Regions from separate parts of the Yimella radicis genome, predicted to be linked through region 1. Evidence: predicted binding sites of a transcription regulator. Region 1 holds the regulator's gene; the other holds the start of a gene.

Region 1 (5,977 bases):
CACTGGTGGGCGCACCAGGCCGCGGCCCGACCGTGGCACGGCGCCGCTGCCGCGGTCACCGCGCTGGCCCTCGTCGTTCCGGTGCCCGCCGCACCTCCGTCGCGAGGGTGGACCGTCGCCATGTGTGACGTTGGGCAAGGAGACGCGACGATCGTCCGATCACCCCAGGGCGGAGTGTTGCTGATCGATACCGGTCCCGAACCCGACACCGTCGACAGTTGCCTGAGCCGACTCGGCGTCGAACGGATCGACGCCGTCGTGCTCACCCATTTCCACGCCGACCACGTCGATGGGCTTGCCGGGGTACTGCGCAGCGGCCGCACGGTGCGAGAGCTCGTCGCGACCTTCGTCGAGGGTGAGGACGACGCCGGCCCGCACGAGGAGGCATCACGCCGTGAACCGACGCTGGCTCTCGCCGCACGCGCACGGTTACCGGTGCGGTTGGTGCGGCGCGGCGACAGCGTGGACGCACCCGGCATCACGGGGAAGGTGCTGTGGCCGGCCCGCACCCTCGAGACCGGATCGGTGCAGAACAACGCGAGCGTGGTGCTCGCGGTCGTCGCCGGGGGCGTCCGGGCGTTGTTCACCGGCGACATCGAACGGGACGCCGGACGCGCCGTCCGACAGGAACTCCAGGCCACGGGGGAGGGATCCTTCGACGTGCTCAAGGTGGCCCACCACGGTTCGGCCAACCAGGACGCAGATCTGATGGCGGTGGTGCGCCCGCGGGTCTGCCTGATCGGGGTCGGCCAAGACAACGACTACGGGCACCCGGCGCCGGCGACGTTACGACTGCTCGCCGGATGCACCGTGTTGCGCACCGACCAGGACGGCATGCTGTTCGTCCACCCGCATACGGACGGTGGCGTCTCGGTCAGCAGCTCCGGCTGACGGGCTACCGACTGCGTTGTCAGACAGGCTGTTTCGCCAGGTCGCCGACGCAGGAGGAGTCGCCGGCTGCTTCCACGAGGGCGTCGATCATCGCGGCGACCGCCGGTACGCGGGTCAGGTCGGGGGTCGTCACCGCGTACACGGTGCGGTGGGAGGGCGGGTCGATGGGCAGCACCTTGACCCGTGCGTTCGGTGCCGACCGCAGGATCAGATCGGGCACCAGGGCGACGCCCAGACCTTCGGCGACCAGACCGAGAACGGCCACGTAGTCCTCGGTCTCGAACGCGACGTCCGGGCGATACCCGGCGGCTGCTGCGAGCGAGAGCAGGTGTCCACGGCAACGCGGACAACCGGCGATCCACGGCGCTTCGGCGAGAGCCGCGAGGTCGACACTGTCCTGAGAAGCAAGTGGGTGGTCCAGCGGCAGGGCGATCCGAACGTGGTCGAGCAGAAGTTCCTTGACCTCGAAGTCGTCGAGGTGGTCGCTGCTGATCTCCAGCCCGTCATAGGTGAAGGCCACAGCGACGTCACACTCGCCGGCTCGCAGGGCCGCCAGCGACTCCGGTGGCTCACCCTCTGCGAAGCTCACCTGCACCTGCGGGAAACGCTTCTTCACCAGCGACAGTGCCTTCGGCACCAGCGTCGAGGACGAGGAGGGGAAGGCCATGAGTCGCACGCGTCCTGACTGGAGACCGGCGATCGCCGCGACCTCGGATTCGGCTGCGCTGATCGCGCCGAGGACCGCGCCGGCGTGGCGGGCCAGGACTTCACCGGCTTCGGTGAGTCGCACGTTGCGGCCCAGTCGTTCGACCAGGGGAGTGCCCAAGCGCTCTTCGAGGCGACGGACCATCTGGGAGATTGCGGGCTGGGAGTAACCGAGCGACGATGCCGCGGCGGTGAAACTGCCCTCGTCAGCGATGGCACGAATCACCCGGAGGCCGGCAGCGTCGATCATGCGCACCAGCCTACAAACCGTTCGACCGACCCGCCTGCTCAGCATGAAATCGCAGCGCGAGCCGCAGATCCTCACCGGTCCAGGAACGCCGTTGTGCCGATCAGCTCGGGCGTGGCCCGAACGACGTCGGTCGAGCGCCCGCCTGGGCTCTGGCCAGCCCGAGGATGAGGCCGAGGGACGCTGCGGCGAATCCTTGCCTGACGCCCAGGGCCATGACGGCCGAACCGATGGCGACCAGCAGCGCCGGGTGCATCATCCAGGCCACCGCCGCACCGCCTCCGGCGCTGCTACCGAGGAGGCTGATCGGTGGTGGCCCCTGTGCGCCACCACCAGCAACAACGGCAGGATCAGGGGCGAAGGGGCCTCGGTCGTGTTCGCGCGTCCGCCCGTGGCGACAGCTGCCGCCCATCACCGCGAGCCAACCCAGCGTGACCCACCCCGATAGCGTACGAACCGATGCGCCCGCCGGCTCTCGATGAACCGCGGCCTCGAACTCGGAACAGACCCGACCCTTGGAGAACGAAGGTCCGATGGACGACCGCAGCCACCTGGCCCACCTGCTCCGCGAGGGCGACGTGTTGGTCATGACCGGGGCCGGGCTGTCCACCGAATCCGGGCTGCCCGATTACCGCGGACCGGACGGGGTACGCCGTGTGGAGCCCATGACCGTGAGCGAGTTCCGGGCCGGAGTCGCTGCGCGGCGACGTTATTGGAGCCGGTCCTATGTCGGATGGGAGAGGTTCCGGACGGCGCGGCCCAACGGAGCGCACCGTCACCTCGCCGCGCTGGAGGAGGCGGGCCTGTTCGAGACGACGATCACCCAGAACGTCGACGGCCTGGCCCAGCAGGCAGGGTCCCGCGATGTCATCGAGTTGCACGGCAACCTCGGGCGAGCCGTCTGCCTGAACTGCCGGGCGCTCGCCGACCGAGAGTGGATCCAGCAGCAGTTCGCCACGCGCAATCCGGTGTTCGCGCAGGACGCCGAGAGGGCGCGCGACCTGCCGCTGCGCCCGGATGGCGACGTCGACATCGACCCCTCGCTGATCCATGACATCGAACTGGTGGTGTGCCCGAACTGTGGCAGCGATCTGCTGAAGCCGGACGTCGTGATGTTCGGCGAATCGGTACCCAAGGATCTCGTCACCCATTGCTTCAATCGTCTCGAGCGGGCAAAGTCGCTGCTGGTGGTCGGATCCTCGCTCGGTGTGATGTCCGGCTTCCGTTTCGCGCGGCGTGCTGCCGAGCGCGACATGCCGATCGTGCTGGTCAACACCGGTTGGTCGCGAGCGGAACATCTGGCCACCAGACACGTACACCGCCCCCTGAGCGAGGTGCTGCAGGAGGCGGTGTGGGACGTACTGGGTGACGTCGACCGGGACGCGAGCGGCGATCGACGCCGGTGATCAGACCCGACGCAGGACGGCCGTGACCTTGCCGAGGATCACCGCGTGGTCACCGTCGATCGGGTCGTACGCCGGGTTGTGCGGCATCAGCCAGACCTTGCCGTCGCGACGCTTGAACGTCTTGACGGTGGCTTCGTTGTCGAGCATCGCGGCGACGATGTCGCCGTTGGTCGCGGTCGGCTGCTGGCGCACGACGACCCAGTCGCCGTCGCAGATCGCGGCGTCGACCATCGAGTCACCGACCACCTTGAGCAGGAACAGGTCGCCCTCACCGACGATCTGCTTGGGCAACGGGAAGACGTCCTCGACGACCTCTTCGGCCAGGATCGGCCCGCCGGCCGCGATGCGTCCGACGACGGGCACGTAGGAGGCTGCCGGACGCTGGTCGCCGGTGCCGGTCTCGTCAATGGCGGACTCGTCGCTCGAGGTGACGCTGGAACCGCCACGCACGCCCCGCTTGTCCTGCTGGTGATCGGGGGAGATGACCTCGATCGCGCGGGGACGGTTGGGGTCACGGCGCAGATAACCCTTGCGCTCCAGCATCGACAGTTGGTGGGCCACCGAACTCGGGCTGGTCAGGCCGACGGCCTCACCGATCTCCCGCATGCTCGGCGGGTAGCCGCGCCGGTCGACGGAGTTGCGGATCACTTCGAGGACCTTGCGCTGGCGGGTGGTCAGCGCTACGCCGCCCTCGTCGTCGGGCAGCTGGTGGATCTTGGCCATGTCGTCTGCGTCCTTCGTCATGCCGTCGGTGAGGTGGTGCGGGCGGGTCGATCGGTACGGCCCTGCATGCCCCGGGTGACGCGTCCTGGACGACCGATGAAGCCGATGTCGGCGAGCCGTGTAGCGCTCTTTCGAAGGAGGTTGTCGGTGGTCGGTGCCAGGCTGCGGAGCATGGAAAGAGGCTATGCGGCTCGGACACAGTTTTCAAACATTTGTACGAGGCGTGTCTCGCATCATTCGAACAGCCGTGCTATACATCGTACAGACGTTCTATCGCACACGTGTGCGAACGAGAACTTGATCCGGCGCCTCGCGCCAGGGACGGAGAACATCATGAGTGCAGTTGCTCACTGGGATCAGCCGCGTGTGGTCCGCACACCGCAGCGCCGGCGTCACCTGACCCTCGTGCCGTCGAACCAGCCGGTCGCACGAGTCGGCCGGGATGAGGTTCGGCTCACCATGCGCGGCCGTCGCCTGCTCGCCGCGCTCGTGCTCGCCACCCTGATCGCGGCGGGCTGGGGTGCCGGGCGGGCGTTCGCCTCCTCGCCGTCGACGACGCAGTTGGTGGTGCAGCCGGGGCAGACGCTGTCCGAGGTTGCGCACCAGGCATACCCACAGTTGCCGGTCGCCGAGGCGGTCGTGCGCCTTCAGCTCGCGAACGACCTCAACACTCTGCATGTCCACCCGGGCCAGTCGTTGACGGCTCCTCGCTGACGACGACTTCGCTTACATGGCGCGCCCCGTCTCCCTACCGTCGGGAACGGGGCGCGGGTGTGTCACGGGGGCATGGCGGGCGTGTCGCGACCAGTTCGCGAACGCCTCGGCGCCGTGACCAGCACGTTTGGTGAACGTGCCGGATCGGCCGAGAGACTTTCCGGTCCACGCCTTGCATCTTGGGGTCGAAGCGGAATAACATCCCTACATGTAGTAGTTACACCGATGTAAGTTGTCCACATGTAGGTCCCCAGGATCTCAACAGGAATGACGGGCTTCTTCACCGGTTATCCACAAGAACATCCCCAAATCGGACCGATCAAGGCCGCGTGGCCCGGGCATTCCTATGCCCTTGCGAGCCGAACCGACCCGGATCATCACCAGGAGGTGACCATGCACTGCCCGTTCTGTCGACACGACGACTCCCGGGTCGTCGACAGCCGCAGCAGTGATGACGGCACCTCCATCAAACGGCGTCGCCAGTGTCCGTCGTGCGGCAAGCGGTTCTCCACCATGGAGACCGCCGGCCTCACGGTGGTCAAGCGGTCCGGCGCCAGCGAACCGTTCTCCCGGCAGAAGGTGCTCGCCGGCGTCCGCAAGGCCTGCCAGGGCCGGCCGGTGTCCGAGGACCAGCTCGCCCTGCTGGCGCAGGAGGTGGAGGAGAGCATCCGCTCCGGCGGCGCGGCCGAGATCGACGCGCACGACGTGGGACTGGCGATTCTCGGCCCGCTGCGCACGCTCGACGAGGTGGCCTACCTGCGGTTCGCGTCCGTCTACCAGGCGTTCGACGATCTCGACGACTTCGAGGCGGCCATCGCCCTGTTGCGCGCCGAACGCGATCTCAGCTCGACCGACGGGGCCGGTCACCAGGCCGCAGCTCGAACAGGCGACGAGGCTGTCGGTGGTCGGGTTCAGACTGATCGAACCGTGACCGACCGCTGACCGCCGCCACGCGTACCACCGATTTCCAAGCAATCACACGCAGATCCACAACCGGCATCACACCGAGAGCCCACGGAGGAGCATTATGACGGAGACGACCAACGCACGCTCGCGCACGCGCAAGAGCGGCAAGGGTGTGAAGGTGGAACGCATCTTCACCACCCCAGGCGTGCATCCCTATGACGAGGTCACCTGGGAGCGTCGCGACGTCGTTCAGCAGAATTGGAAGACCGGCGAGACAATCTTCGAGCAGCGTGGTGTGGAGTTCCCCGACTTCTGGTCGCTGAACGCGTCCACGATCGTCACCACGAAGTACTTCCGCGGCGCACTCGGCACCGAGGCCCGTGAG
Region 2 (5,977 bases), on a different contig from region 1:
GCGACCTCGCGCACCGCACGCCCGAAGTCTTCGTAGGTCAGCACTTCCCGCTCAGCAGCCATGTGTAGATCCTGCCGCATGCCGTCCCGAACGTGTGCACCGGCCGCTTGCATATATCGAACATGTGTTCGATGCTTAATGGATGGCCACGACCCTTCCGGATCGACTGGAGACGATCGCTGCCCTACGCAGCGAACTGCACCGCGCACAGCCGGCCGGACAGTCGCTGCCCACCCATTCCGCCCTGGCCGAACTGGTCGGGCCAGGACTACGAGTGGGCACCGTTCACTGCATCACCAACTCGACGAGCCTGGGAATCGCCTTGATGGCCGGCGCATCCGCTGCCGGATCATGGTGCGCCACAGTCGGTTTCCCGGATCTGGGCCTGGAGTGTGCGGACGAGTGGGGCGTCGACCTGGAACGTCTTGCCCTCATCCCACGAGTACGACCCGAGCAATGGCTCGACACCGTCTGCGCGCTGATCGAGGCGATCGACGTTGTCCTCGCTCGCCCTGCTCCACCCCTCACACCCGGGTTGCGCAATCGACTGCTCGCCCGCCTGCGCCACCGGGGCGCGACCCTGCTTGTTGCCGGCGCCTGGCCGCAGGCGACCAGCACCTTCGAGGTGACCGCCGATCGTTGGCACGGGCTCGAACACGGCCATGGCCACCTGGTGAGTCGCGAGTTGACGATCTCGTGCACCCGCGGTCACCGCACCACGAGCGCCACCGTGCAGTGGCCACCACCGCACCGTCGGTGAGATCTTCCGCGACATGAGAAGTGGCCCCGGGAGAACCCCGGGGCCACTTCATGCGATCACGACAGATCAGTGGTTGTCGCGGCCGTCCTTCAGGTCGCGAGCCTTGTCCTTCGCCTTGTCGGCAAGGCCGCGGTTGTCGTCGCGACCACCGTCGACACCACGACGGCCGTCCTCGTCGACGACGACTTCCTCACGGGCGACCTCGGCGTCGACGCGGCGCTCGTCCTGGACCTTGTTGGTCTGCAGTCCGACGCGCTCCTTGTCGACGACCTCCTTCTCGACCACCGGACGCTCCTCGGAGAGGGTCACCGACACCTCGTCGTCGCCGAGCTTGCCGCCACGGCTGCCGTCGCCATCGGTGATCGGCTCACGGACGACCTCGAACTCCTCGCGCTCGACCGGTACGGTGATCGTCTTCTGCTCGGTGACGACGTGCTTGCGCAAGCGGACGCGGCCGGTCTCGACACGCTCCTTGCCGACCTTGAGCTCCTCCTCGCGACGGACGACCGAGTTGTCGTCGCCGTCGAAGCCGCGTCGGTCGCGGTCGCCGGTGTCGGGACGGTCGCGGTCGACATCTCCGCCACGGCCGGCAACTTCACCAGCAGCACCGGCAGCACCCAGGCCGTCACGGTCGCGGTCGCCGTCATTGCCGATACGGCCGTCACCCACACCGCCGGCGCGGCCACCGTCGAGCTGGTAGTAGCGGTAGATCTCGTCCTGCTCCTGCTCGGACAGGTGACCGTCGGCGTCGACGTTCGGCGCGTCCTTGATGAAGTCCTTGGTGTACGGGACACGCAGGTCGTCACCGTCGTTCTGCGCCATGTCCAGCGGAACGAAGGTCTCGTTGTTGCCGAAGAGCCCGGTCTTCACCGTCACGAAGGTGGGGCGGTCGGTCTCGTCGTCCAGATAGACCTGGCCGATCGAACCGACCTTGTCACCGTCCTGGTCGACAACGTTCTGGCCGTGCAGTCGATTGATGTCAAGCGTCATGAACTACAACCCCTTTCAAGAGATGTTGGTTGAGACTTTCTGCTCTCCCAAGAACTGTTCGATAAACAGTCACACCTCATTTTTGTCATGCCCGGGGACGAGGTTGGGGCTTGCGGAGCGACAGATTTTCTGATTGATGTCCCCCCTGCCCCGCGACTCACCGCGCTTGCCTAGTTCGTACACATGTTCGATACTCGATGGATGACCGCGTCCATCCCGCTCAGCACACGCCCCGCGCGTGCGCTGGTCGTGTGGTGCCCGAACTGGTCGATCGAGGCGGTACGCCGCTCGATGGGAAGCGCCGCCCCGTCGGCCTTCGCACTGGTTCGGGCCGGCCGGCTCGTCGCGGTCTGCGAGACCGCGGCCCAGGAAGCCGTGACCGTCGGCCTACGGGTCCGAGAAGCGCAGGTACGGTGTCCGAACCTTGTTGTCCTGCAACATGACCCGGCACTCGACGAGCGATGCTTCGCGCCGGTTCTACGTACGGTGGAGAAGCTCGTTCCCCACATGCAGGTGCTGCGTCCAGGCACGATCGCGATGCGTATCGCCGGTGCTTCGCGTTTCTACGGCAGCGAGGACGCCGTGGTGGAGAGCCTGTTCGACCAACTGAGCGACACCGACGTCCCCGACGCCCGGATCGCGGTCGCCGAAGGACTCTTCGCAGCAGAGCAGGCCGCGTACGCGACGACACCCGAACGTCCGTTCGTCAACCTGTCCGCCGACGACACCCACCGCTTCCTACGTACCCTGCCGGTCGAGGCCGTCGCGCAGGAGGTCGATCAACTTGACCTGGCAAAAACTCTGCGCCGCATCGGTATTCGCAACCTCGGCGCGTTCGCTCGACTGCCTCGACAACAGGTTCATGCACGCTTCGGCGAGGGTGGCCTGCGCGCCCACCGACTCGCGAGCGGGCAGGACGCTCCTTTGTTGCGCACATCCCCGGTCCCCACCGATCTTTCGGTACGTGCGGTCTGCGACCCACCGGCCACCGACACCGCCACCATCACCCACTGGGTACGCGTTCACTGCGAGCAATTGACCGAGCGCCTGCGCCGTGCCGGACAGGTCTGCCACGAGATCCGTGTCGAACTGCGCACCGAGGCAGGAGTGGTACACGAACGCCGGTGGCGGCACACCTGGCCCTTCGGAGTCGACGACATGGTCGAGCGGGTCCGGTGGCAACTCGACGACTTCGACGCCGAACAGGAGACCCGGTTCGACGCAATCAGCTCCGTGGCCGTCGCCGCCGAATCTCCCACGGCTGCAGGCGAACACGCTCAAGGCCTCTGGGGAGAACGCCCCGACCGACACATCGTCCATGCACTCACCTCGCTGCAGCACGAACTCGGTCACTCGGGCGTGTGCAGCGCGACGTTGGTCGGCGGACGGTTGCTGCACGAGCGACAGGCGATCCGTCCGTGGGGTGATGCCGCCCCGGCCCAGGCCCGGCTGGAGCAACCCTGGCCGGGCACCGTCCCAGGCCCGGCACCGGCCACCGTCTTCCGACGAGCCCGCCCCGCAGAGGTGAGCACGGACGACGGCGAGGCGGTCGGGGTCGATTCGCGCGGCAACCTTTCCCATCCGCCGACCCACTGGCGGCCGGCCCATGATCGGTCTCCCCGGCGCCGGATCGTCGCATGGAACGGACCCTGGCCACTGCGTCAGCACTGGTGGCAAAAACCGTTGCAGGTCAATCGTTTTCAGATCATCGACGACGCATCCCAGGCGTGGTTGCTGATCGCCGCACCGAACGGCTGGTGGATCGAGGCTCGCTATGACTGACCTACGCAGGTTGTGGTGGTGAGGGATGGGATGGAACAACCCGCCGATCCCGTGGTCGCAACTGGAGCAGGCCCTCTCTCACGGCGTCCGCCCGCAGGTGCGGCAGGAGTTGGTCGCCGACGGTGGTGACGGGCCGGCGTTCTCCCGCAAACGTGCCAAGTTCACTCCGGCCAGGATCGACCGCCCCGACGTCGTCGTGCCCTACGCCGAACTGCATGCCCACTCGCACTACAGCTTCCTGGACGGTGCCTCCTCGCCCGAGGATCTCGTCACCGAGGCGGTGGCGCTCGGGCTGCACGGGCTCGCACTCACCGACCATGACGGGCTGTACGGCATCGTCCGGCTCGCCGAAGCTGCCGAGAGTTACGGCGACCTGATCACGATGTACGGAGCTGAGCTGTCGTTCGGATTGAGCGCACCGCAGAACGGCAACGCCGATCCGGAAGGACATCACCTCGTCCTGATCGCCGATGGCGTGGAGGGGTACCGGAAGTTGGCCACCGCCCTCACCGACGGTCACCTACACCCGGAGGCGGAGAAGGGGCGCCCGGTGCACGACCTCGCCCGCATCGCAAGCATCACCTCCGGGTCAAGTTTTGTGCTGACCGGGTGCCGCAAAGGCCTTGTCCGGCAAGCACTTTCGCGAGGTGATGAAAGCGCTGCCATGAGCGAACTCGAGCGTCTGGCCGAACTCTTCGGTCACGATCGCGTTTTGGTCGAACTCACCGATCACGGTGACCCGAGTGACGGTCCACGCAATGACCGACTGGCCGATCTGGCTCGCCGGTGCCGACTCGACGTCGTGGCGACCAACGCCGTCCACTACGCCTCCCCGGAGAACTACCCGCTCGCAACAGCCGTCGCGGCCGTTCGCGCACGGCGCAGTCTCGACGATCTCGACGGCTGGTTACCCGCGTCCGACCAGGCTCACCTGCGCAGCGGGGGCGAGATGCAGCGACGGTTCGGTCGGTTCCCCGGTGCGATCGAGCGCACCGTCGAGATCGCCGACCAGTCCGGCTTCCGGCTCCGTGCAGCGACCCCACGTCTGCCGAAGCAGGACGTACCGACCGGACACACGTCGATGAGCTACCTGAGACAACTGGTCGAAACCGCTGCGGCACAGAAGTTCTCGCCGATGTCGACCGAGGTGCGCCAGCGGCTCGACAAGGAACTCGACGTCATCGAGGCCAAGGACTTCCCCGGCTACTTCCTGATCGTCCACGACATCGTCACCTTCGCCCGTGGCGAAGGCATCCTGTGCCAGGGCCGCGGGTCGGCGGCCGCGTCCCTGGTCTGTTACGTGCTGGGCATCACGGTGATCGACCCGATCTTCTACCGGCTGCCGTTCGAACGCTTCCTGTCCGAACTACGCGAAGAAGCACCCGACATCGACATCGATTTCGATTCCGGACGACGCGAGGAGGTGATCCAGTACGTCTACAGGCGTTATGGCCGACGCAACGCGGCGCAGGTGGCCAATGTCGTCACCTATCGTCCGAAGAACGCCGTCCGCGACATGGCAAAAGCTTTGGGGCACAGTCAAGGTCAGCAGGACGCATGGTCCAAGCAGGTCGAACGGTGGGGCGCCGACATCAGTAGTGCCGACCACGACATCCCCCAACCGGTGATCGGCCTGGCGCAACAGGTGCTGACCTTCCCGCGGCACCTGGGCATCCACTCCGGTGGCATGGTGCTCACCGAGCGACCGGTGGGTGAGGTGTGCCCGATCGAGCCGGCCCGGATGGAGAACCGCACCGTCCTGCAGTGGGACAAGGACGACTGCGCGTGGATGGGACTGGTGAAGTTCGACCTGCTCGGCCTGGGCATGCTGGCCGCGCTGCAGTACACCTTCGATCTCGTGCAGGAGCACCTGGGCGAGCAGTGGCACATCGAGACGCTGCCGAAGGGTGAACGCGGGGTCTACGACATGCTCGCCCGAGCCGACTCCATCGGTGTCTTCCAGGTCGAGAGCCGCGCTCAGATGGGCACCCTTCCCCGCCTGAAGCCCCGCTGCTTCTACGACCTCGCGGTCGAGATCGCGCTCATCCGTCCCGGCCCGATCCAGGGCGGCGCCGTCCACCCTTACATCCGCAGGCGCACCGGCGAGGACGAGATCACCTACCCACATCCGTTGGTGAAGGACGTGCTCGAACGCACCCTCGGCGTCCCGTTGTTCCAAGAGCAACTGATGCAGATGGCGGTCAGCGTCGGCGGCTGCTCCCCCGCCGACGCCGACTTGCTGCGCCGCGCAATGGGTTCCAAGCGCGGGGTGGAACGGATCGACGCCCTGCGGACCCGGCTCTATGAAGGTATGTATGCCAACGGCATCAGTCCCGAAGTGGCCGACGAGATCTACAACAAGATCGAGGCGTTCGCCAACTTCGGGTTCGCCGAGTCACACGCGCTCAGTTTCGCGGTGCTGGTCTATGCCAGTTCCTGGCTGAA

What was found. The regulator LexA, encoded in region 1, represses DNA repair genes until DNA is damaged. The targets are predictions, from matches to a motif close to TCGAACANNTGTTCGA.
Region 2: ACYU8W_RS11605 (DNA polymerase Y family protein) is a predicted target of LexA. The motif match lies at 1,926-1,941, and genes of this name have one in related genera.

The regions. Positions count from the first base shown of each region.
Region 1 is NZ_BAAGZR010000009.1:325,342-331,318, reverse strand. Features, by position in the region: gene ACYU8W_RS08690 (ComEC/Rec2 family competence protein) at 1-891, shown strand, start outside; gene ACYU8W_RS08685 (LysR family transcriptional regulator) at 911-1,846, opposite strand; gene ACYU8W_RS08680 (hypothetical protein) at 1,947-2,111, opposite strand; gene ACYU8W_RS08675 (Sir2 family NAD-dependent protein deacetylase) at 2,377-3,249, shown strand; gene lexA (transcriptional repressor LexA) at 3,250-3,972, opposite strand; gene ACYU8W_RS08665 (hypothetical protein) at 3,990-4,145, opposite strand; gene ACYU8W_RS08660 (LysM peptidoglycan-binding domain-containing protein) at 4,306-4,686, shown strand; gene nrdR (transcriptional regulator NrdR) at 5,080-5,628, shown strand; gene ACYU8W_RS08650 (vitamin B12-dependent ribonucleotide reductase) at 5,714-5,977, shown strand, end outside.
Region 2 is NZ_BAAGZR010000020.1:5,054-11,030, reverse strand. Features, by position in the region: gene ACYU8W_RS11620 (phosphoribosyltransferase) at 1-62, opposite strand, end outside; gene imuA' (DnaE2-dependent mutagenesis accessory factor ImuA') at 143-760, shown strand; gene ACYU8W_RS11610 (DUF2382 domain-containing protein) at 827-1,750, opposite strand; gene ACYU8W_RS11605 (DNA polymerase Y family protein) at 1,952-3,532, shown strand; gene ACYU8W_RS11600 (error-prone DNA polymerase) at 3,558-5,977, shown strand, end outside.